3 regions of the Streptomyces sp. SD15 genome follow, and region 2 is predicted to be linked to each of the others. Evidence: riboswitches for the same ligand, from Rfam matches in the RefSeq annotation. Region 2 holds a riboswitch; each other region holds the start of a gene.
What was found. A riboswitch is a leader RNA that binds a small molecule or an ion and turns the genes downstream of it on or off. The one in region 2 is predicted to bind cobalamin.
Positions count from the first base shown of each region.

Region 1: another riboswitch for cobalamin. It lies ahead of ACX28W_RS36035 (energy-coupling factor ABC transporter permease); the one in region 2 lies ahead of ACX28W_RS21310 (ribonucleoside-diphosphate reductase subunit alpha).
Region 3: another riboswitch for cobalamin. It lies ahead of ACX28W_RS32820 (cobalamin biosynthesis protein); the one in region 2 lies ahead of ACX28W_RS21310 (ribonucleoside-diphosphate reductase subunit alpha).

Region 1 covers NZ_JBTLMO010000054.1:26,292-33,272, forward strand. The annotation lists gene ACX28W_RS36010 (ABC transporter substrate-binding protein) at 1-1,082, opposite strand, end outside; partial or broken gene ACX28W_RS36015 (helix-turn-helix transcriptional regulator) at 1,203-1,806, opposite strand; gene ACX28W_RS36020 (DinB family protein) at 1,870-2,457, shown strand; gene ACX28W_RS36025 (hypothetical protein) at 2,698-2,892, shown strand; gene ACX28W_RS36030 (DUF1775 domain-containing protein) at 3,031-3,786, opposite strand; cobalamin riboswitch at 3,915-4,097, shown strand; gene ACX28W_RS36035 (energy-coupling factor ABC transporter permease) at 4,128-4,817, shown strand; gene ACX28W_RS36040 (energy-coupling factor ABC transporter substrate-binding protein) at 4,814-5,191, shown strand; gene cbiQ (cobalt ECF transporter T component CbiQ) at 5,197-5,946, shown strand; gene ACX28W_RS36050 (energy-coupling factor ABC transporter ATP-binding protein) at 5,943-6,806, shown strand; gene ACX28W_RS36055 (hypothetical protein) at 6,881-6,981, shown strand, end outside.
Region 2 covers NZ_JBTLMO010000020.1:104,739-111,719, reverse strand. The annotation lists gene ACX28W_RS21335 (carbon starvation CstA family protein) at 1-625, shown strand, start outside; gene ACX28W_RS21330 (YbdD/YjiX family protein) at 597-797, shown strand; gene ACX28W_RS21325 (DUF3311 domain-containing protein) at 976-1,239, shown strand; gene mctP (monocarboxylate uptake permease MctP) at 1,236-2,846, shown strand; gene ACX28W_RS21315 (GNAT family N-acetyltransferase) at 3,012-3,530, shown strand; cobalamin riboswitch at 3,593-3,727, shown strand; gene ACX28W_RS21310 (ribonucleoside-diphosphate reductase subunit alpha) at 3,850-6,237, shown strand; gene ACX28W_RS21305 (ribonucleotide-diphosphate reductase subunit beta) at 6,237-6,981, shown strand, end outside.
Region 3 covers NZ_JBTLMO010000043.1:40,114-47,094, reverse strand. The annotation lists gene cobN (cobaltochelatase subunit CobN) at 1-65, opposite strand, end outside; gene ACX28W_RS32825 (cobyric acid synthase) at 62-1,570, opposite strand; gene ACX28W_RS32820 (cobalamin biosynthesis protein) at 1,567-2,508, opposite strand; cobalamin riboswitch at 2,627-2,767, opposite strand; gene ACX28W_RS32815 (hypothetical protein) at 2,894-3,052, shown strand; gene ACX28W_RS32810 (hypothetical protein) at 3,099-3,320, opposite strand; gene ACX28W_RS32805 (inorganic phosphate transporter) at 3,333-4,565, opposite strand; gene ACX28W_RS32800 (lysozyme) at 4,746-5,495, opposite strand; gene ACX28W_RS32795 (class II aldolase/adducin family protein) at 5,693-6,403, shown strand; gene ACX28W_RS32790 (alpha/beta hydrolase family protein) at 6,610-6,981, shown strand, end outside.

The DNA.
Region 1 (6,981 bases), on a different contig from region 2:
GGTTCCGCCGGATCTCGATCAACGACTTGGATCGGCGTCCAAGCCCATTGCCACACGTTGATGCCTGGCGTGCGGGAGAACCGGATCTGCCCGCGGGTGCCTTCGACTGCAACGCGCGGCCAGGATTCGGCAGTGCGCGCCCGGTCCGTGCCGTGAGAACGCAGCACATCGGCGAGGACGGCGACCGTGTCGTAGCCCTCGAAGGCGACGAAGGAGGGCGCTTCGGCCAGCCGCTCGCGCAGGGCCGTCTCAACTCGTGCACCGAGTGGGCTGAGGCGCTCGGGCAGGTAGCGCAAGAACGGGATCGCGGCGCTGTCGTCGCCCAGCAACGTCGCCCATTCGGCGAACTCCGGTTGCCCGGCCGGAGCACCAATCATGATCTCGGCGAGGCGCTGGTCGCGGCGGACAGACTTGACGATCGACACTGCCGGCTCCGGGTGGCCGACCAGAAGAAGGAGGGCTGTCGCGCGATGGTCGACGAGTTCGTCGCACACGGCCGTGGGGGCGAGCGCGCGCATGTCGAGTTCGATGACGGTGCCGCCGCGTGGAGCGAGGCAGTCCCGCAGAATGCGGGCCCCAGATGCCCAGTAGACACTCGGCTGGGCTGCTACGGCGATTCGGCTGTGGCCCGCGCTGAGGAGAAAGTCTGCGTAGATCTGCCAGCCGCGGGACTGCGGCGGGGAGAGGCGCGCGACCCATTCCGTCGGCTGTTCGGTGAGCGCGTCGAGAACCGCTGACGAGCAGAGGAACGGCAGGCCGAGGGCGTCGGCCCTGGCGGCAGCGGCGCGAGCGACGACGCTGTGATACTCCCCCGCCAAGGCAGCCACGCCCAGGCGAGCCAATTCGTCTACGGCCGCCGCGGCCCTCTGTGGATCAGCCGCGGTGTCTCGGACCACCAGCTCGAGTGGTCTTCCGGCGATCCCGCCGGCGTCATTGACTTCGCGAACGGCCAGCTCGAGGCCGGCGAGCAAGTGTTGGCCTGCCTCGACCCAGCCAGGCCGAGTCAGCGGAACGAGAGCGCCGATCTGGACGGATGATCCGTCAGTCCGCTCCGCTCCAGGTGGCGATGGTGGCGTATTCATGCGTTGGCGTCTCCCGTGTGACGATTCGGTGGTAGTTTGCCCGGATCGCAGAGTGGCAAGGCCCGGTAGTACGCGTTCATCTCATCTCGCCGTGGCGGGCGCACCTGGGTGACCATGCCGGACGGCATCGAGGCCGGCAGCGCCACTGAGCACCTCGCAGAGCTCGCTCCCGCGTCGTCGCACGACGGCCGCCGACGCCGAAATCTGCGCGCGCACCGTGTCGGCCGACGCGTGCACGAGGAAGCGCGCCTGGTGCGGGTAGACCCGGCTCGCCACGCCCTCCTGCACGTACGTCGCCGTGTCGGGCGCCGCGCGCGGGCAAAAGTGCCACCGAGCCGGCGAGCGCGCGTACCTCGTGTCGCAACCGGGTGGGCAGCACCTGGTCGAGCTTGGTCAGCGCCCGGAGTGCGGCGTCGCCGGCGACCGCGCCACCCGCGCCGGCGAGCAGTGAGACCGCGGTGGCGATCGCCTCCTCGTCGTCGAGAAGCAGCGGCGGCAGGTCCTGCCCCGGACCGAATTGGTAGCCGCCGCCGACACCCTGACTGGCATGCACGGGATAGCCAAGGGCGCGCAGTCGCTCGACATCGCGCCGTACTGTGCGCGGCGTTACCTCGAGCCGGTCGGCGAGCTCGGGTCCGGTCCAGACCTGGCGCTGCTGCAGCAGCCCGAGCAGGGTGAGCACCCGCTCCGTCGTACCGCGCTCGTCACCGCTTGCCACGTCCATGGCGCCCACCCTGCCAGAGATAGCGGACCGATCCTGTCCGCTAGAGGTGTCAGGGTGGGCGCCATGGACGCAAACGAACTCGACTTGAACCGGACGCTGCGCGAGCAGTGGGAGTTCCACTGGAACCACCAGCTCCGAGCCCGGCTCGAGGGCCTCACCGACGACGAATACTTCTGGTCGCCGGTACCGGACGTCTGGAGCGTGCAGCCGCGCGGCAGCTCGACGGCACCCGTGCAGCTCGGTGCCGGGGACTTCACGATGGACTACACCTCCCCCCAGCCGGTCCCCGCGGCCTTCACCACGATCGCCTGGCGCCTCGGTCACGTCATCGTCGGCGTGCTCGCCGCGCGCAACGCGGCGCACTTCGGCGCGCCGGCGGCGTCGTACGAGACCTGGGAGTACGCCGGTAGCGCGGCCACCGCGCTCGACCAGCTCGAGACCCAACTCGACATCTGGCTGGCCGGGGTGCGCGGCCTCGGCGACGCCGGGCTCCGGGTCCCGGTCGGCGCGAAGGAGCCCTTCCCCGAGTTGCCCATGGCCGACCTGGTGCTGCACATCCACCGCGAACTGATCCACCACCTGTCCGAGGTCTGCCTGCTGCGCGACCTCTACCTGCACACGAAACCCCGCACCTCTGGGGAAAACTCATGACCGCAAAATCGAGACTGCAAAGGCGTAACTCGCCGCCTGGTCGATGACAGCGCCGTAGCACGATCGGCTGACGGGACGTGTCCGGCCCCGACGTGCGGCCAGGACAGCTCCTCCGCGGTCGGGCAGCGGCCTGTACGGGTCGACGATGCTGAGCCGTACAGGCCGCCGCCGTCTTCCCAGGTCCACAAGCGGGCGTACCGGACGTGGGCTCCGTCGCTGGGCGCGGCCGCGCCCCGGCTGGTGGCCGCCGATGAGCGCCTGCGGGCGGTGGTGGTCACCGGGGTGCCGGGCCGGCCGCTGCACGGTGCGGTCCTGTCCCCCGGGGCGGGGCGTGAGGTCTTCCACCGGTTCGGTGCACTGGCCCGCCGCATCCACCAGGCCTCCCCTCCGCGGCCCGCCCCCCGCCGGCAGCGGCCCGGCCGTCGAGAAGGTTGAACGGCACCTCACGGCGGCACGGACACATCTCGCGCCGGGTGATGGCGGCGCTGTGACTCCATCACCGCCGCCCCTGCCTGTGCCACGAGCTACTGCTGGGGACTGGGCGGGAGGTTTCGTACGAGGGGGCTGCGGCCGTCAGGCGGCGGCGCCGCCGCGACGGCTCCTGAGCCACCACACCGCGCCGCCGATCGCGAGGACGGCGATGCCGATACCGACGGGCACGGCGACGGACATACCGTCGTCGTCCGTTTCCTTCGCCACCGGTTCCGCGGACGCCGACGACTCCCCGGAGGTGGGCTCGCCCGAGCCGGTGCTGGGCGAGGGCGTGGGCGTGGCCGTCGTCGTCTGTCCGGTGGGGCTGGGGCTGATGGGTTCGGCGCCGGGGGCGGCGGGCTTCAGCTCCAAGCGGGGTGCCGGATGGCCGTGGCCGTGGCCGTCCCCGCTCGCCTCGTCGTCCAACTCGATCCAGCGGTCGACCTGGCCGTCGCTGTAGGTCTGCAGGGTCTTGAAGTCCAGCACCTTGACGTCGGGCAACTGCCGTACGGTGACGACGTACTCGGCGTCCTCGCCCACCGCGAGCTTCGGCCCGGACACGATGTACCCCCGGTTGGTGGGCGCGAGCTTCCAGCCCTTGGGCCCTTCCTTGTAGGAGATGTCCTGCGGGGTGATGTCTTCGGGCAGGATCACCTCCAGCTTGCTGATCCCGGCGGAGCCGGTCTCCGACTCCGCGGTGAAGGTCAGCGCGACGTTCTGGTCGAGGGCACGGGCGCCCTCCGCCTCGACCTCCGCATGGGCCGCCGCCGGTCCGGCGGTGGCGACGGCGACCGCGAGCGCGACCGCGGTGAGGACGCCGGTACGGCGAAGGCTGAACGGCGATGTGAGGCGCGACACTTGTGGCTCCCTTGTGCACGGACTGTGGTCGGTGAATTCAAGCGCAGGCAAAGGCTCGGAGCCAGGTGTGAGCACATGCGCCGCCTTCACGCCTCTGTGCCCCGCTTGTCACCCTCCCTGTGCGCGCACTACTGTCACCACGCCTTGGTGCACGGGAAATCCGGTGTGATACCGGTGCGGCCCTCGCCACTGTGATCGGGAAGTTCGGCTCCAGCCCTCGCGGGCAGCCACTGGGTCCTCGGACCCGGGAAGGCGGAGTACGGGCGGTGGTACCCGTCAGCCAGGAGACCGGCCAAGGCGCGTCAACCATCCACGAGGTGCTGGAGAGGGTCTGCTGAGCCATGCACATAGCCGAGGGTTTTCTGCCCCCTGCGCACGCGGTCGCCTGGAGCGTCGCGTCAGCGCCATTCGTCGTCCACGGAGTACGGTCCCTCACCCGTGAGGTCAGGGAGCATCCCGAGAGCACCCTGCTCCTGGGCGCCTCCGGAGCCTTCACGTTCGTCCTGTCCGCGCTGAAGCTGCCCTCCGTGACCGGGAGTTGCTCGCATCCCACCGGCACGGGGCTCGGCGCCATCCTGTTCCGGCCGCCGATCATGGCGGTGCTGGGCACCATCACCCTGCTCTTCCAGGCGCTGCTGCTCGCGCACGGCGGCCTGACCACGCTCGGCGCCAACGTCTTCTCGATGGCGATCGTCGGGCCCTGGGCCGGGTACGCGATCTACCGGCTGTTGCGGCGGTTCGACGTGCCGCTGATGGTCGCGGTGTTCTTCGGCGCGTTCGTCGCCGACCTGTCCACATACTGCGTCACCAGCGTGCAGTTGGCGCTCGCGTTCCCCGACCCCAGCAGCGGATTTCTGGGCGCGCTCGGCAAGTTCGGCTCCATCTTCGCGGTCACCCAGATCCCGCTGGCGGTGAGCGAGGGGCTGCTCACGGTGTTGGTGATGCGGCTGCTGGTGCAGTCCAGCAAGGGTGAGCTGACCCGGGTCGGGGTCCTGCTGGCCGGCAAGAAGACCGAGGCGGTGGCCCGATGAGCAGAAACACGAAGATCAACGCCTTGCTGCTGCTCCTCGTGGCCGCGCTCGCGGTCCTGCCGCTGGCCCTCGGCCTCGGCGACCACAAGGAAGAGCCGTTCACCGGCGCCGACGCCGAGGCGGAGACGGCGATCACCGAGATCGATCCGGACTACGAGCCCTGGTTCTCGCCCCTGTACGAACCGCCGTCCGGCGAGATCGAGTCGGCGCTGTTCGCCCTCCAGGCCGCGATCGGCGCGGGCGTCCTCGCCTACTACTTCGGCCTGCGCCGCGGCCGGCGCCAGGGCGAGCTGCGAGCCCGGGCTCACGAAGGAACGGCCCCTGCCGGGACGGGCACGCAGACCACCGGGAAATCCACGGCGGGGCGGGCCTGAGACCCGTGCTGCCGATCGACGCGGCGGCGCACAGCAGCCACTGGCGCCGCCGCCACCCCGTGGACAAAGCCGTGCTCGGGCTGGGGCTCACCCTGCTCGCGATCTCACTGCCTCCCTGGCCAGGAGCCCCTCTCGTGCTCGTCACGGCCCTCGCCGTGCTGCTCGGCCCGGCGGGCGTACCCTGGCGCCGGCTCTGGCGCGCCTACCGCGTTCCGCTCGGCTTCTGTGTGACCGGAGCGGTCACGCTGCTCGTGCAGGTCGGCGGCCCGGACGGGTTCGTGACCCTGGCCGACGGGGGGCCGGTGCGCGCCGGGGAACTGCTGCTGCGCACCTCGGCCGCCTCGCTCGGCGTGCTGCTGTTCGCGTTCACCACGCCGATGTCCGACCTGCTGCCGCGCCTGGTGCGGGCCGGGGTGCCCGCGCCCGTGATCGACGTGGCGCTGGTGACGTACCGGATGAGCTTCCTGCTCCTGGACTCCGTGCGCCGGATCCGGGACGCGCAGGCCGCCCGGCTCGGGCACACCACACGGGCCGCCACCTGGCGCTCCCTGTCCGGGCTCGGCGCCACCGCGTTCGTCCGGGCCTTCGACCGGGCGACGCGGCTGCAGGCCGGGCTCGCCGGACGCGGCTACGACGGCACTCTGCGCGTTCTGGTGCCCGAGGCCCGCGTCTCCGTCCGCTTCACGGCCGCGAGTCTCGCGCTGCTCGCAGCCGTGGCCGTACTCACCTTCGTACTCGAAAGGCCGCTGACATGAGCGAGCCCGCCCTCGTCGCACTCTGCGGCGCGTCCTTCGCGTACGAGGACGGCCCGCCCGTGCTCGACGGCCTCGACTTCGAGGTGCGGGAAGGACGCGCGCTCGCTCTGCTCGGCCGCAACGGCAGCGGCAAGACCACGTTGATGCGGCTGCTCAGCGGCGGACTGCGGCCGCGCACCGGCCAGTTGACCGTCGAGGGCCGCCCGGTCCGTTACGACCGCAAGGGCCTGACCCGGCTGCGGACCACGGTCCAGCTGGTGGTGCAGGACCCGGACGACCAGCTGTTCGCCGCGTCCGTCGCCCAGGACGTGTCGTTCGGGCCGCTGAACCTCGGCCTGCCCGACCCCGAGGTGCGGGCGCGGGTCGACGAGGCGCTCGCCGCCCTGGACATCACCGCTCTGGCCGACCGGCCCACGCATCTGCTCTCGTACGGGCAGCGCAAGCGGACCGCGATCGCGGGTGCCGTCGCGATGCGGCCGCGCGTGCTGATCCTCGACGAGCCGACCGCGGGGCTCGACCCCGATGGTCAGGAGCGGCTGCTCGCCACCCTCGACGCCCTCCGTAGGAGCGGCACCACCGTGGTGATGGCCACGCACGACGTGGACCTCGCCCTGCGCTGGGCCGACGACGCGGCGCTGCTCACCCCGTCCGGTGTACGCATGGGACCCGCGGCCGGGACACTGGCCCGCACGGATCTCCTCCAGCAGGCGGGGCTCCGGCTGCCATGGGGCATCGCCGCGGCGCAACTGCTCCGCGCACGGGGACAGTTGGCCGACGCGGAACCCGGTCCGCGCACGGCGGACGAGCTGGCCGCCCTGGCCGTGGCCCAGACCACGCCTCGGATACCGGCCGATGGCTGACGCGCCGCAGGCACGGCCGGTCGTGGTGGACGGGCAGGAGATGCTCGCCGTGGCCGGCGAGGAATTCTCCCGAGGTGGCCGCGGCCCACGACTGCGTGGGCGACGGCTGCGAGGTGTGCGCGGCACTCGCCGGGCTGCCCGAGCAGGTGCGGGCCGCCCGGCAGGCCGCGGCGGG
Region 2 (6,981 bases):
GAACGTGAGCTGGAAGCCGGGCCTGGTCATCACCAGCGCCGTCGTGACGGGCCTGTGGGGCTACTTCCTCTGGGTCGGCGTCCACGAACCGCTCGGCGGCATCAACCAGCTGTTCCCGATCTTCGGCATCTCCAACCAGCTGCTCGCGGCGGTCGCGCTGGCCGTCTGCACGACCTTGCTGGTGAAGTCCGGACGCCTCAAGTGGGCCTGGATCACCGGGATTCCGCTGATCTGGGACGCCACGGTGACGCTGACGGCCAGCTATCAGAAGGTGTTCTCCAGCGATCCGCGGGTCGGCTTCTTCAAGCAGCGGTCGGTCTACCAGGACGGCATCGACGCCGGAAAAGTCCTGCCGCCCGCCAAGAACATGGACGACATGCACACCGTCGTCACCAACTCCACGGTGGACGGCGTCCTTTCGGCAGCCCTCGCCGTCCTCGTCGTCGTCGTGATCGTGGACGCGGCCAGGATCTGCGTCCGGCACATACGCCGCCCCGCCCTGTCCACGCTGAGCGAGGCACCCTACGTGGAGTCGAAGATCGTCGCTCCGGCCGGGCTGATCCCGACCAAGGAGGAGAAGGAGGAGGGGGAGCGGGATGCGGTCGGTACTGCGCAGGGCGGTTAGCGGAGTGCGGTGGTACGTACGCGAATTGACCGATGAGTCCGCGTACGACCGCTATGTAGCGCATCTCCGTAGGGGCCATCCGGGCGCTTGCGTGCCGTCCCGGCGCGAATTCGAGCGGATGCGCACGGACCGCCAGGAGAAGGACCCGCGAGAGGGGTTCCGCTGCTGCTGACTACACGAATCCGCTGCTGACGGCACGAATCCGCCCCCGACCGCACGAAAGCGCTGCCCCTAGGACCGATATACGGACGAGGGGTTCCGCTTGTGTGTGACGTCGCCTAGATTGCCTGCGCGTTACGCAGGTGATCACAAGCGATCACAGGTGCCCAGTGAGGGGACGGAGCCGCCGAATGTCAGATGTGCCCGAAGTGAAGCCACCGGTGGTGACACCGGTCCGCGTCGTGATCGTCCTGTGTCTGTTCGCCCCCTTCGTGGCGATGCTGTGGGTCGGCTCGTACGCCAAGACGGACCCCACCTTCATCGGCATCCCGTTCTTCTACTGGTACCAGATGCTGTGGGTGCTCGTATCCACGGCGCTCACGGTGATCGCGTACCAGCTGTGGCAGCGTGACCAGCGCGCCCGCACCACTCCGAAGGGCGGTCCCGAAGCATGAACGACGGCGTGAACGGCGTCGCACTCGCCGTCTTCATCTTCTTCTTCCTGGCCGTCACGGTCATGGGCTTCCTGGCCGCGCGCTGGCGCAAGGCCGACGACGAGCACAGCCTCGACGAATGGGGCCTGGGCGGACGGTCGTTCGGCACCTGGGTCACCTGGTTCCTGCTCGGCGGTGACCTCTACACGGCGTACACCTTCGTCGCCGTACCGGCCGCCATCTACGCGGCGGGCGCGGCCGGCTTCTTCGCCGTGCCGTACACGATCCTGGTCTATCCCCTGATCTTCACCTTCCTGCCCCGCCTGTGGTCGGTCTCGCACAAGCACGGATACGTGACGACCTCGGACTTCGTGCGCGGGCGCTTCGGCTCGAAGGGCCTGTCGCTGGCGGTCGCCGTGACCGGCATCCTCGCCACGATGCCGTACATCGCGCTCCAGCTGGTCGGCATCCAGGCCGTCCTGGACGTGATGGGCGTCGGCGGCGGCGAGGGGACGAACTGGTTCATCAAGGACCTGCCGCTGCTCATCGCCTTCGGAGTGCTGGCCGCGTACACGTATTCGTCGGGCCTGCGGGCCCCCGCCCTCATCGCCTTCGTGAAGGACACGCTGATCTACATCGTCATCGCGGTGGCGATCATCTACATCCCGATCAAGCTGGGCGGCTTCGACGAGATCTTCAAGGCGGCGAACGACAAGTACACGGCGGCCGGCGCGGGCGGGGTCGTCCCCGCCGAGGCCGGGCAATGGACCTACGCCACCCTCGCGCTCGGCTCCGCGCTCGCGCTGTTCATGTACCCGCACTCGATCACGGCGACGCTCTCCAGCCGCAGCCGCGAGGTGATCCGCCGCAACACCACGATCCTCCCTCTGTACTCGCTGATGCTGGGCCTGCTCGCCCTGCTCGGGTTCATGGCGATCGCGGCCGGGGTGAAGGTCACCAACGGCCAGCTCGCCATCCCGCAGCTCTTCGAGAACATGTTCCCGGACTGGTTCGCGGGCGTGGCCTTCGCGGCCATCGGCATCGGCGCGCTGGTCCCGGCCGCCATCATGTCCATCGCGGCCGCGAACCTTTTCACCCGCAACATCTACAAGGACTTCATCAAGCCGGACGCCACCCCGCAGCAGGAGACCAAGGTCTCCAAGCTGGTCTCCCTGCTGGTGAAGGTGGGCGCGCTGGCCTTCGTCCTCACCATGGACAAGACGGTCGCCATCAACTTCCAGCTCCTGGGCGGCATCTGGATCCTGCAGACCTTCCCGGCCCTGGTCGGCGGCCTGTTCACGCGCTGGTTCCACCGCTGGGCGCTGCTCGCGGGCTGGGCGGTCGGCATGCTCTACGGCACGCTCGCCGCGTACGGCGTCGCGTCCCCGACCCAGAAGCACTTCGGCGGCAGCTCGAAGGAGATCCCCGGCATCGGGGAGATCGGTTACATCGGCCTGACGGCGTTCGTGCTGAATGTGATCGTGACCGTCGTCCTCACCTTCGCCCTGCGTGCCTTCAAGGCCCCTGACGGCGTCGACGAGACGTCTCCGGAGGACTACACGGCGGACGCGGGGGAGCCGGGCGTCGCGGTGGAGCTGCCGCCGGCCACGGCGGGCGCGGCTCACTAGCCACCGGGTGCGGATGCGGGTAGGGGCGGCGGGGGCGGATTTTCGCCCCCGCCGCCCCTACCCGTCCCATCCCTGGGGGCTGCCGCCCCCAGACCCCCGCTTCGGCCTGAACGGCCTCGTCCTCAAACGCCGGACGGGCTAAAGGATTGCGGCACACTGCACGGCATGGACATCGTCATCAGGCGGGCCCGGCCCGAGGAGTACGAGCGCGTCGGCGAGATCACCGCGCAGGCCTATCTCGGTGACGGACTGCTCGACTTCGGCGAGAGCGACGGGTACCTCGGGCAGCTGCGCGACGTCGCGCAGCGGGCCGCGGCGGCCGAGGTGCTGGTCGCCACGGAGCGGGACCAGGTGTGGGGCGGCGTGACCTTCGTCCCGGCCGGCGGACCCATGGCCGACATCGCCCGGCCCGGCGAGGCCGAGATCCGTATGCTCGCCGTCGCGCCGGAAGCCCGCCGCCGAGGCGTCGGCGAGGCCCTCGTACGCGCCTGTGTCGACCGCGCACGCGCCATCGAAGGCTGCGGACGCGTCGTGCTCTCCACCCAGCGCACCATGCACACGGCCCACCGCATCTACGCGCGCCTCGGCTTCACCCGTACCCCCGAGCGCGACTGGAACCCCATCCCGCACCTCGACGACCTCCTCCTGATCACCTACGAGTTGACGCTCCAGCACACTCCGTAGCCCCCTCTGAGGCCGCCGTGACACAACATGTGGGGGTGCTCCCGCGACCCGGCACTAGATGTATGCTCGTGCTCGCTGTCGTCGCAGGGGAATCCGGTGCGAATCCGGAACTGTCCCGCAACGGTGTACTTGTGCGCATACGTATGTATTCGCGTACGAGTTTCAGTCCGAGGACCTGTCGACAGCGCGCCCCGGCCACCCGGCCCGGGCGCCGACGACGTCCGGGCCTCGTGGAATGGGCTGGTGGACGCGACGCCGTGCGCGCTCGTGTGCCCCGCCGCTTTCCCCTGGCCCCGTGCCGAGCGAGGGAGAGCCCCCAGTGACCATCGCGCCAGCCGATCCGGTTTCAGCTTCCACGGAGCAGGCCCCGGTGGAGAAGGACGGTCCCGGTACCACGCTGCTGCGTACCCTGACCGACCTCACCGCCGACCTCCCCGACGCCGACCCTGGCCGGGTCGCCGCCGCCGCGCTGCGCGGCCGGTCCGCGCATGCGGACGACACGGAGCTGCGCGAGCTGGCCACCGAGGCGGCCGCGGGCCTCATCTCCGAGGACCCCGCGTACTCGCGGCTGGCCGCCAGGCTGCTGACGGTCAGCATCGCCGCCGAGGCCGCCTCGCAGGGCGTGCGCTCCTTCTCCGAGTCGGTCGCCGTCGGCCACCGCGAGGGCCTGATCGCCGACGGCACGGCAGAGTTCGTACGCCTGCACACGGGCCGCCTGGACGCACTGATCGACACCGACGGGGACGACCGCTTCGGCTACTTCGGCCTGCGCACCCTGCACAGCCGCTACCTGCTCCGGCACCCGATCACCCGGCGCGTCATCGAGACCCCGCAGCACTTCATGCTCCGGGTCGCGAGCGGTCTGGCCGAGGACACTGTGCTCAATCCAAAAACGGGGACCCGCGCCGTCGACGAAGTCGCCGCCCTCTACGGCCTGATGAGCCGCCTCGACTACCTCCCCTCCTCCCCCACACTCTTCAACTCCGGCACGCGTCACCCGCAGATGTCGTCCTGCTATCTCCTCGACTCCCCTCTGGACGAGCTGGACTCCATCTACGACCGCTACCACCAGGTGGCCCGGCTCTCCAAGCACGCGGGCGGCATCGGCCTGTCGTACTCCCGCATCCGCTCCCGCGGTTCGCTGATCCGCGGCACGAACGGACACTCCAACGGCATCGTCCCGTTCCTGAAGACCCTCGACGCCTCGGTCGCCGCGGTGAACCAGGGCGGCCGGCGCAAGGGCGCCGCCGCGGTCTACCTGGAGACCTGGCACTCGGACGTCGAGGAGTTCCTGGAGCTGCGCGACAACACCGGCGAAGACGCCCGCCGTACGCACAATCTGAACCTCGCGCACTGGATCCCGGACGAGTTCATGCGCCGGGTCGACGCCGACGGGCAGTGGTCCCTCTTCTCCCCCGCCGACGTGCCCGAGCTGGTCGACCTGTGGGGCGAGGAGTTCGACGCGGCCTACCGCAAGGCCGAAGCCGACGGCCTGGCCAAGAAGACCATCCCGGCCCGCGACCTCTACGGCCGCATGATGCGCACCCTCGCGCAGACCGGCAACGGCTGGCTGACCTTCAAGGACGCCGCCAACCGCACCGCCAACCAGACGGCGGAGCCCGGCCACACCGTCCACTCCTCGAACCTCTGCACCGAGATCCTCGAGGTCACGGACGACGGCGAGACGGCGGTCTGCAACCTGGGCTCGGTCAACCTCGGCGCCTTCGTCGTCGGCGACGGCATCGACTGGGAGCGTCTGGACGCCACCGTCCGCACCGCCGTCACCTTCCTCGACCGCGTCGTCGACATCAACTTCTACCCGACCGAGCAGGCGGGCCGCTCCAACGCCAAGTGGCGTCCGGTGGGCCTGGGCGCGATGGGCCTCCAGGACGTCCTCTTCAAGCTCCGCCTGCCCTTCGACTCCCCCGAGGCCAAGGCCCTCTCCACCCGGATCGCCGAGCGCATCATGCTCGCCGCCTACGAGGCCTCGACCGACCTCGCGGAGCGCAACGGCCCCCTGCCCGCCTGGTCCCGCACCAGGACCGCCCGCGGCGTGCTCCACCCCGACCACTACGACGTCGAACTGACCTGGCCGGAGCGCTGGGCCGCCCTGCGGGAACGTATCGCCACCGTGGGCATGCGCAACTCGCTCCTCCTCGCCATCGCGCCCACGGCCACCATCGCCTCCATCGCGGGCGTGTACGAGTGCATCGAGCCGCAGGTGTCGAACCTCTTCAAGCGCGAGACGCTCTCCGGCGAGTTCCTCCAGGTCAACTCCTACCTGGTGGACGAGCTGAAGCAGCTCGGCGTGTGGGACGCGCAGACCCGGGAGGCGCTGCGCGAGTCGAGCGGCTCGGTGCAGGGCTTCACCGGGGTCCCCCAGGAGGTCCGCGACCTGTACCGCACGGCGTGGGAGATCCCCCAGCGCGGCCTCATCGACATGGCCGCCGCCCGCACGCCGTTCCTGGACCAGGCCCAGTCGCTGAACCTCTTCCTGGAGACGCCGACCATCGGCAAGCTCTCCTCGATGTACGCGTACGCCTGGAAGCAGGGCCTGAAGACGACGTACTACCTGCGCTCACGCCCGGCGACACGCATCGCCCGCGCCGCCCGGGCGCAGGCCACGATCCCCGTACAGCAGACGCCCGACGAAGACGCCGTCGCCTGCTCCCTCGAAAACCCCGAGTCCTGCGAGGCCTGCCAGTAATGCCCAGCACCCAGAATCTTCTCGACCCCGGCTTCGAGCTGACGCTCCGCCCCATGCGCTACCCGGACTTCTACGAGCGCTACCGGGACGCGATCAAGAACACCTGGACCGTCGAGGAGGTCGACCTCCACTCGGACGTCGCCGACCTCGCGAAGCTGTCGCCGGGCGAGCAGCACATGATCGGCCGCCTGGTCGCGTTCTTCGCGACGGGTGACTCGATCGTGGCGAACAACCTGGTCCTGACCCTCTACAAGCACATCAACTCCCCCGAGGCGCGCCTGTACCTGTCGCGGCAGCTCTTCGAGGAGGCCGTGCACGTCCAGTTCTACTTGACGCTGCTCGACACCTACCTGCCCGATCCGGAGGACAGGGCGGCGGCCTTCGCGGCCGTCGAGAACATCCCGTCCATCCGCGAGAAGGCCGAGTTCTGCTTCAAGTGGATGGCTGCATTTGATGGAACAGAGGGGGTGGAGAAGCTGGACCGCCTGGAGACCAAGGCCGACCGCCGCCGCTTCCTCCTCAACCTCATCTGCTTCGCCGCGTGCATCGAGGGGCTCTTCTTCTACGGGGCCTTCGCGTACGTCTACTGGTTCAGGTCGCGGGGGCTGCTGCACGGCCTGGCCACGGGCACCAACTGGGTGTTCCGCGACGAGACCATGCACATGTCCTTCGCGTTCGAGGTGGTCGACACCGTCCGCAAGGAGGAGCCGGAACTCTTCGACGACCAGCTTCAGCAGCAGGTGA
Region 3 (6,981 bases), on a different contig from region 2:
GCGCCGGAGGCACGGGCCGCCAGCAGATCCGTGTCGGCGGTCGACAACAACAACACTGTGCTCATGCGGGCGCTCCCGGTGGAATGAAAGGCAGTCCTGAAGGCGCGCCGGACTCGATGAGCCGCCACAGCGCGTCCGTGTCCGCGTGTTCCTCGATCAGATCGCCGAGCCGGTCCAGCTGCTCCTCGCGCAGCGCCGCGAACGACGTGTCGGCGGCCGGCACGAACCGGCGGCCCGCAGCGGCCGCCACCTCGCGCAGGAAGGCCCGCCTGAACCCGTCCGACTCCAGCGAACCGTGCCAGTGCGTGCCCCAGACGGCGCCGACCCGGCAGCCGTCCAAGAAGGTTTCCCCGCCGGTGACGTCGGCGACGCCGTGATGGATCTCGTACCCCTCGACATGCTCGCCGAGCGCCTCCCCGACGGGCCGGGTGAGGATCTTCTCGCGCGCGAACCGCACGCGTACGGGGAGCAGTCCGAGCCCGTCGACATGACCGGCGCGCGACTCGACCTCGTCCTCGATGTGCTCGCCGAGGATCTGGAAGCCACCGCAGATTCCGAGGACGGGACGGCCCTGTGCGGCTCTCCGCTCGATGGCGTCCGCGAGTCCGCGCTCGCGCAGCCACTCCAGTGCCTTCACCGTCCCCCGGGTTCCGGGTACGACGACGAGGTCGGCGTCGGCCAGTTCCTCGGCCCGGTCCACGAACCGCACGACGACACCCGGCTCGGCGGCCAGGGCGTCCACGTCCGTGAAGTTGGACATGAGGGGGATCGCGCAGACGGCGACGCGCAGCACGTCCTCGCCGACGGGGGGAACGACCACGGACTCCCGCACCGCACCCCTCAGCGAGACCCGCAGCCCGTCCTCCTCGTCGATACCCAGGCCGTGCGCGAAGGGCAGCACGCCGTACGAGCGGCGCCCGGTGAGGCCGTGCAGCATGTCGAGCCCGGGTTCCAGCAGGGACACATCGCCGCGGAACTTGTTGACGAGGAACCCGGCGACGAGCGCCTGATCCTCCGGGCTCAGCAGCGCGACCGTGCCGAAGAACGAGGCGAACACGCCGCCGCGGTCGATGTCGCCGACGACGAGCACGGGCAGCCGGGCATTCCGGGCGATCCCCATGTTCACGATGTCGGTCCGCCGCAGATTGATCTCGGCAGGACTGCCGGCCCCCTCACAGATCACCGCGTCATACGTGCCCCGCAATGCGGCGAGGCAGTCCAGCACGGTCCCGAGGAGGGCTTCCTGCCGCCCGCCGTGATAGCCACGCGCGGTCATCTCACCCACGGGCTTGCCCATGAGGACGACCTGACTGCTCCTGTCGCTGCCGGGCTTGAGCAGTACGGGATTCATGAGCGCGGTGGGCTCGACGCGCGCGGCCTGCGCCTGCATGGCCTGCGCCCGCCCGATCTCGGCGCCCTCACGCGTCACGAACGAATTCAGCGACATGTTCTGCGCCTTGAAGGGCGCGACCTTGACACCCTGCCGCACCAGCCACCGGCAGATCCCGGCGGTCACGACGCTCTTGCCGGCGTCGGAGGTGGTGCCGGCGATAAGGAGACCGCCGCTCATGACTTGTCTCCCTTGAATAGCATCCGTCCGACAGTGCACACGCCGAGCGCGAGCAGGCTCACGCGCCGCGACAGCCGTACCGCCCGCTCGATGTCGTCGACTCGGACGGCGCGACCCGTGTCATTGAGTACGGGCCGGTGCTCGACCCTTCCTCCGTACGAGAGGGTCCCGCCGAGCCGCACCCCGAGCGCCCCGGCGAACGAGGCCTCCACGGGCCCGGCGTTGGGACTCGGATGCTTGCCGGCGTCCGCACGCCAGGCGCGCACGGCGCCCCGCGGATCCCCTCCGGCCGCAGCGGCGAGTACGGCCGTGAGCCGCGCCCCCGGCCATCCCGCGACATCGTCGAGCCGCGCGGAAGTCCACCCGTACCGCCGGTACTTGGCGGACCTGTGCCCGACCATGGCGTCGAGCGTGTTCACGGCACGAAAGGCGACCAGCCCGGGAACGCCCCCCACGGCCCCCCACACCAGAGCCCCCACGACGGCGTCGGAGGTGTTCTCGGCGACGGACTCGACGACGGCCCGCGCGACGCCGTCCGCGTCCAGAGCCTGGGGATCCCGCCCGCACAGATGCGGCAGCCGCTCCCGGGCCGCCTCGACATCACCGACCGCGAGCGCGTCGCCGATCGTCCGGGCCTCCCGCCCGAGGGAGGTCCCTCCGACGACGGCCCAGGTGGCGGCGGCGGTCAGCGCGACGGAAGCGGTACGAGATCGACGTACGGAATGGCTCGCGAGCGCCGCGATCCCGGCGGCGCCGCCCACGCACACGGCCGTGTGCAGCGCGCCCCACCCGCGGTGGTCGCGCCACAGCACCCGCTCCACGGCACCGGCGGCCCGCCCGAACGCGGCCACCGGATGCCCGCGGCGCGGATCGCCGAGCAGCAGGTCACCGATGAGTCCGGCGGCGGCGCCGTACGCGAAGACGCGATCGGCACGCATCGGTTCAGCCGGCCGTCAGGTCGGGCACAACCGTCGTTCGGGTCGTTCGCGTCCTAGACAACGCACTTGGGCAGCCGCGCATGGCGATATGTCCTCACTCAGGGTGTCCACGCCCTGGTTCGACGAGACGGCGATGAGAGTTCCTGGCTCCCGGGGACTTCCTTCCCCGGTGACAGTGGCGGGACCGCGCCGGATTCACACCGGCTTCCTCTCCTGTCGCCGTACTTGGCTCCGGCAGTCCACCACGGGGCTGGAAGACCCGTCAACTTGCTGTTGACCTGCGCGGGGAGAGTGTGCCGAGGCCCACACCGCCACCACGCCGACCTGCCCGCCGAGACCGAGTTGGCATGAATTCCTGGCGCGAGCAGTGGTAAACGTCGCCGGGATGATGTCGGCCGACGGCCCGGACGAGTCGTGGCTCGCGCTCGGCACGACGCTCTGCGCGAAGGTACGGGAGCGGTACGCCGAGCTGTCCCGCCGCTTTCCCGCCGACGCGGAAAAGGAACCGCCCTGCTCACCAGCGCCCGGAAAGGGCGACCGATGAACAGGGCGGCGAGGGGCGTGTGGCGCGGCCAGGAGCGCGCGGGTTGTCAGGCCACGATCAGATAGATCCCGTACGACACCGCCGCCGCGCACGCCGCGAAGCAGACGTACGCGCCGGTGACCGCGAGCGTGGCCGAGCCGCCCTGCGCCGACGCCGACTCGCGCTTGGAGAGGCCGACGATGCCGAGGGTGAAGAGGCCGACGAGGGCCACGGTGGTCACGAGGCTGACTCCGAAGACGGAGCCCAGGGCTGCCCAGTCGATGTGCATGCTGTTGATTCCTTACACCGTGGCCGGCTGGGTGGGCTCCGTGCCCGGGGACGGAATGGTGGCCTTCAGGTCGTCGGTGACGGTGCCGGCGGGCGGCGGGGTGACCGCGGCGATCGCCGTGGTGACGACGCCCGCGGGCTCGGCGGCGACCTCGTTGACGTTGTCGACGGTGACCGGCTGGCGGCGGGAGAGCGTCCAGATGGTGCCGGAGCCGGCCACGAGCAGCGCGCCGGTGAGGATGATGCCCCACGTGCCCTGCTTGGTCAGGAACTCGGCGCAGGCGCCGGCCAGACCGGCGGCGGGCAGCGTCAGGCCCCACGCGACGAACATCCGGGTCGCGGTCGACCAGCGGACGACACCGCCCTTGCGGCCCAGGCCCGAGCCCATCACGGCGCCGGAGCAGACCTGGGTGGTGGAGAGCGAGAAGCCGATGTGGGAGGAGGCCAGGATGGCGCTCGCGGCGCTGGTCTGGGCGGCGAAGCCCTGCGGCGGCGCGAGGTCGGTGAGGCCCTTGCCCATGGTGCGGATGATGCGCCAGCCGCCCAGGTAGGTGCCGAGCGCGATGGCCACACCGGCCGAGACGATGACCCAGACGGGAGGGTTCGAGCCCGGGGCGATGACACCGCCGGTGACCAGAGCGAGGGTGATGATGCCCATCGTCTTCTGCGCGTCGTTGGTGCCGTGGGCCAGGGAGACCAGTCCGGCGGAGGCGATCTGGCCCGCGCGGTAGCCCTTGGCGGTCGCCTTCTCGTCGGCACGGTTGCCGATCCGGTACGTCAGCCGGGTGGCCAGCATCGCGGCGAGTCCGGCCACGATGGGCGCGGCGACCGCGGGGATCAGCACCTTGGTGACGACGGTCGAACCGTTCACCGACGACCAGCCGGCCGACATGACCGCGGCGCCGATGAGGCCGCCGAAGAGTGCGTGGGAGGAACTGGAGGGCAGACCCAGAAGCCAGGTCAGCAGATTCCACAGGATGGCGCCGACGAGCGCCGCAAAGATCACTTCGGTGCGAATGCCCTCTTCGTTGATGATCCCGCCGGAGATCGTCTTGGCGACCTCCACGGAGAGGAACGCACCGACGAGGTTCAGCACGGCGGACATGGCCACCGCCGTCTTGGGTCTGAGAGCACCGGTCGAAATGGTCGTCGCCATCGCGTTGGCAGTGTCGTGGAAACCGTTCGTGAAATCGAACACGAGAGCGGTCACGATCACGACAGCAAGGAGCAGCGTGATGTGTTCCATTTACCCAGGCTTCTCTTGGACGTCAGTGGCAGGGGGACCGTAGGCAACCTGGGTGAACGGAAGATGAACTGAGGCAGGCTTTGGGGTGTCTCAAACGGCGGAACGCCCCTCCGCTTGTGATGGCGATGATGCCGGAGGGGCGGCCCTGTGACTCGAACGGAGGCGGAATACTGGGCTCCGCTAGCCCTTGGCGAACTTCTTGAGCTGAGTCAGGGATCCGTTGAAGAGATTCTGGTCACCCGGCAGGGTGCCGCTGTTGTCGTACTGCCAGAACGTCCAGAACGACCAGCCGGCGGGCAGTGTCCCCGCGTCCGCCGAGTCGTAGCGGGCGAGCCACAGGGAGTGGTTCGCGGCGAAGGCGCGGCTGCCGCCGGTGCAGGTGTTCCACCAGTGCGTGGTCGTGTAGATCACCGGACGGCGCCCGGTCTCCCGCTTGACCTCGGCACTGAACGCCTTGATCCAGCTCACCATCTTGGCCTTGCTCAGGCCGTAGCACTTCTTCTTGCTGTACGGGTTGTACTCGATGTCGAGCGCGGGCGGCAGCGTCCAGCCGTCCGCGCGCCAGGTGCCGCCGTTGCGCACGAAGTGCGCGGCCTGGGCGGTGCCGGACGACTTGTTCGGCAGCGCGAAGTGATAGGCGCCGCGGATGATCCCCGTGTTGCGCGCCCCGTTGTACTGCTGGCTGAAATACGGATTGCGGTACGTGTGGGACTCGGTCGCTTTGACGTAGACGAACCGGGCGCCCTTTGCTTTCGCACTCTGCCAGTTGACGTTCTTCTGGTGTGAGGAGACGTCATGTCCCTTGGGTTTGCTCGCCGCCGAGACCGGAAACCCGGCGAGGGCGGTCCCCCCGGCGGTCAGCGCCGCCACGGTGGCCGATGCCGCGATGACGCGGGCATGACGACGGAATGGTTTGTGATCACGAGCCACATTTCCCCCCGGAATGGCAGTGTGCACGACAAATCCCCCAGAGATTAACTGAAGATCATCGGCAGCCCGTCGGTCGTCGGCCAATCGCTGCCGGAGGGGGGATCTATGGCGATATGCGACCTTCCGGACGTGCAGGTTCCGCCCTACAGTGCCCTCGCCGACGGCGGATCGACGCCCGTGCCTGGCAGGATCGCGGCATGGCTGAGCAGCGGCGGGACGCGCGGGATACGGGTGACGTGGGGGAGGGCGCACAGGGTGGGCGTGCGCGGGAGGTGGCGGACGCGTGGGACGAGCTCGTCGCGACGGCCCGCCGGACGGTGGCCGACGGGCTGGTCGTCGGTACATCCGGCAATGTCTCGGTACGGATCGGCGGTACCGTCCTGGTCACGCCGACGGGAGTGCCGTACGACCGGCTGACGCCCGATGCCGTCGTCGGTGTCGACCTCGACGGCCGGCAGGTGCTCGGTTCGCTCCTTCCGACGAGTGAACTGCCGATGCATCTCGCGATCTACCGCGCCACCGACGCGCGTGCCGTCGTTCACACCCACGCCCCGCACGCGACGGCCGTCTCGACGCTCGTCCCCGAGCTCCCGCTGATCCACTACATGGCGGGATCCCTCGGTGGACCGGTCCGTGTTGCCCCCTATGCGACATACGGCACCACCGAGTTGGCCGAGAACATGCTCCAGGCCCTCACCCAGCGCACGGCCTGCCTCCTCCAGAACCACGGCACCATCGCCTACGGAGACTCTTTGAACCAGGCGTACGACCGCACCGCCCAGCTGGAATGGATGTGCCGCGTGTGGCTATTGGCGTCGTCCGTGCCGGGACTGACCCCCACGCTCCTGTCGGGGGAGCAGGTGGGGGAGGCGGGGGAGCGATTGCGGACGTACGGGCAAGGGGGGTAGCGGGCGGTGCGCGGGGTGCGCCAACGCACCAGTGTTCGCTCGCTCGGCCGATGCGGGGTTCCCTCCGCCGTACCGGCGCGGCCGTACCGGCTCGGCGGTGCGGGAGTGCCGTACCACCTGAGAACGAGCCCCCGGATCCGCCCGGAGAGTCATCCCGCCCCCCGCTCCCGCTGGCCGACAGCGGGCTGCCCCGGGAGACTGAAACCGTGCGTACAGTCAAAGCGACGGCCGCTGCCGTCACCGTAGCCCTGGGCGCGGCCGCAGCCTCCGTGGCGGCGGGCCGGTACGCCAGTGGCGCCGCACTGAAGGCGCCGTCCGGCAGACCGCTGCCCACCGAACCCCGGCTCACCGTGCACGCCACGGCCGCGGGTCAGATCACCCTCTCCCGGGACCTGGCCTCCCTGCGCCCGGGGATGTACGGCCTCGCCGGCGACGGCTCGCACGCGGTCGTCGGTCCCGTCCTGGACGCCGCACCCCACACTGCCGACACGGTCGTACGCCGCCTGGAACGCGTCACTCACGGCAGCCTCGAGCCCGGCGACAAGGTGTGGCTCACCCCGAACGTGCACATCGGCAAC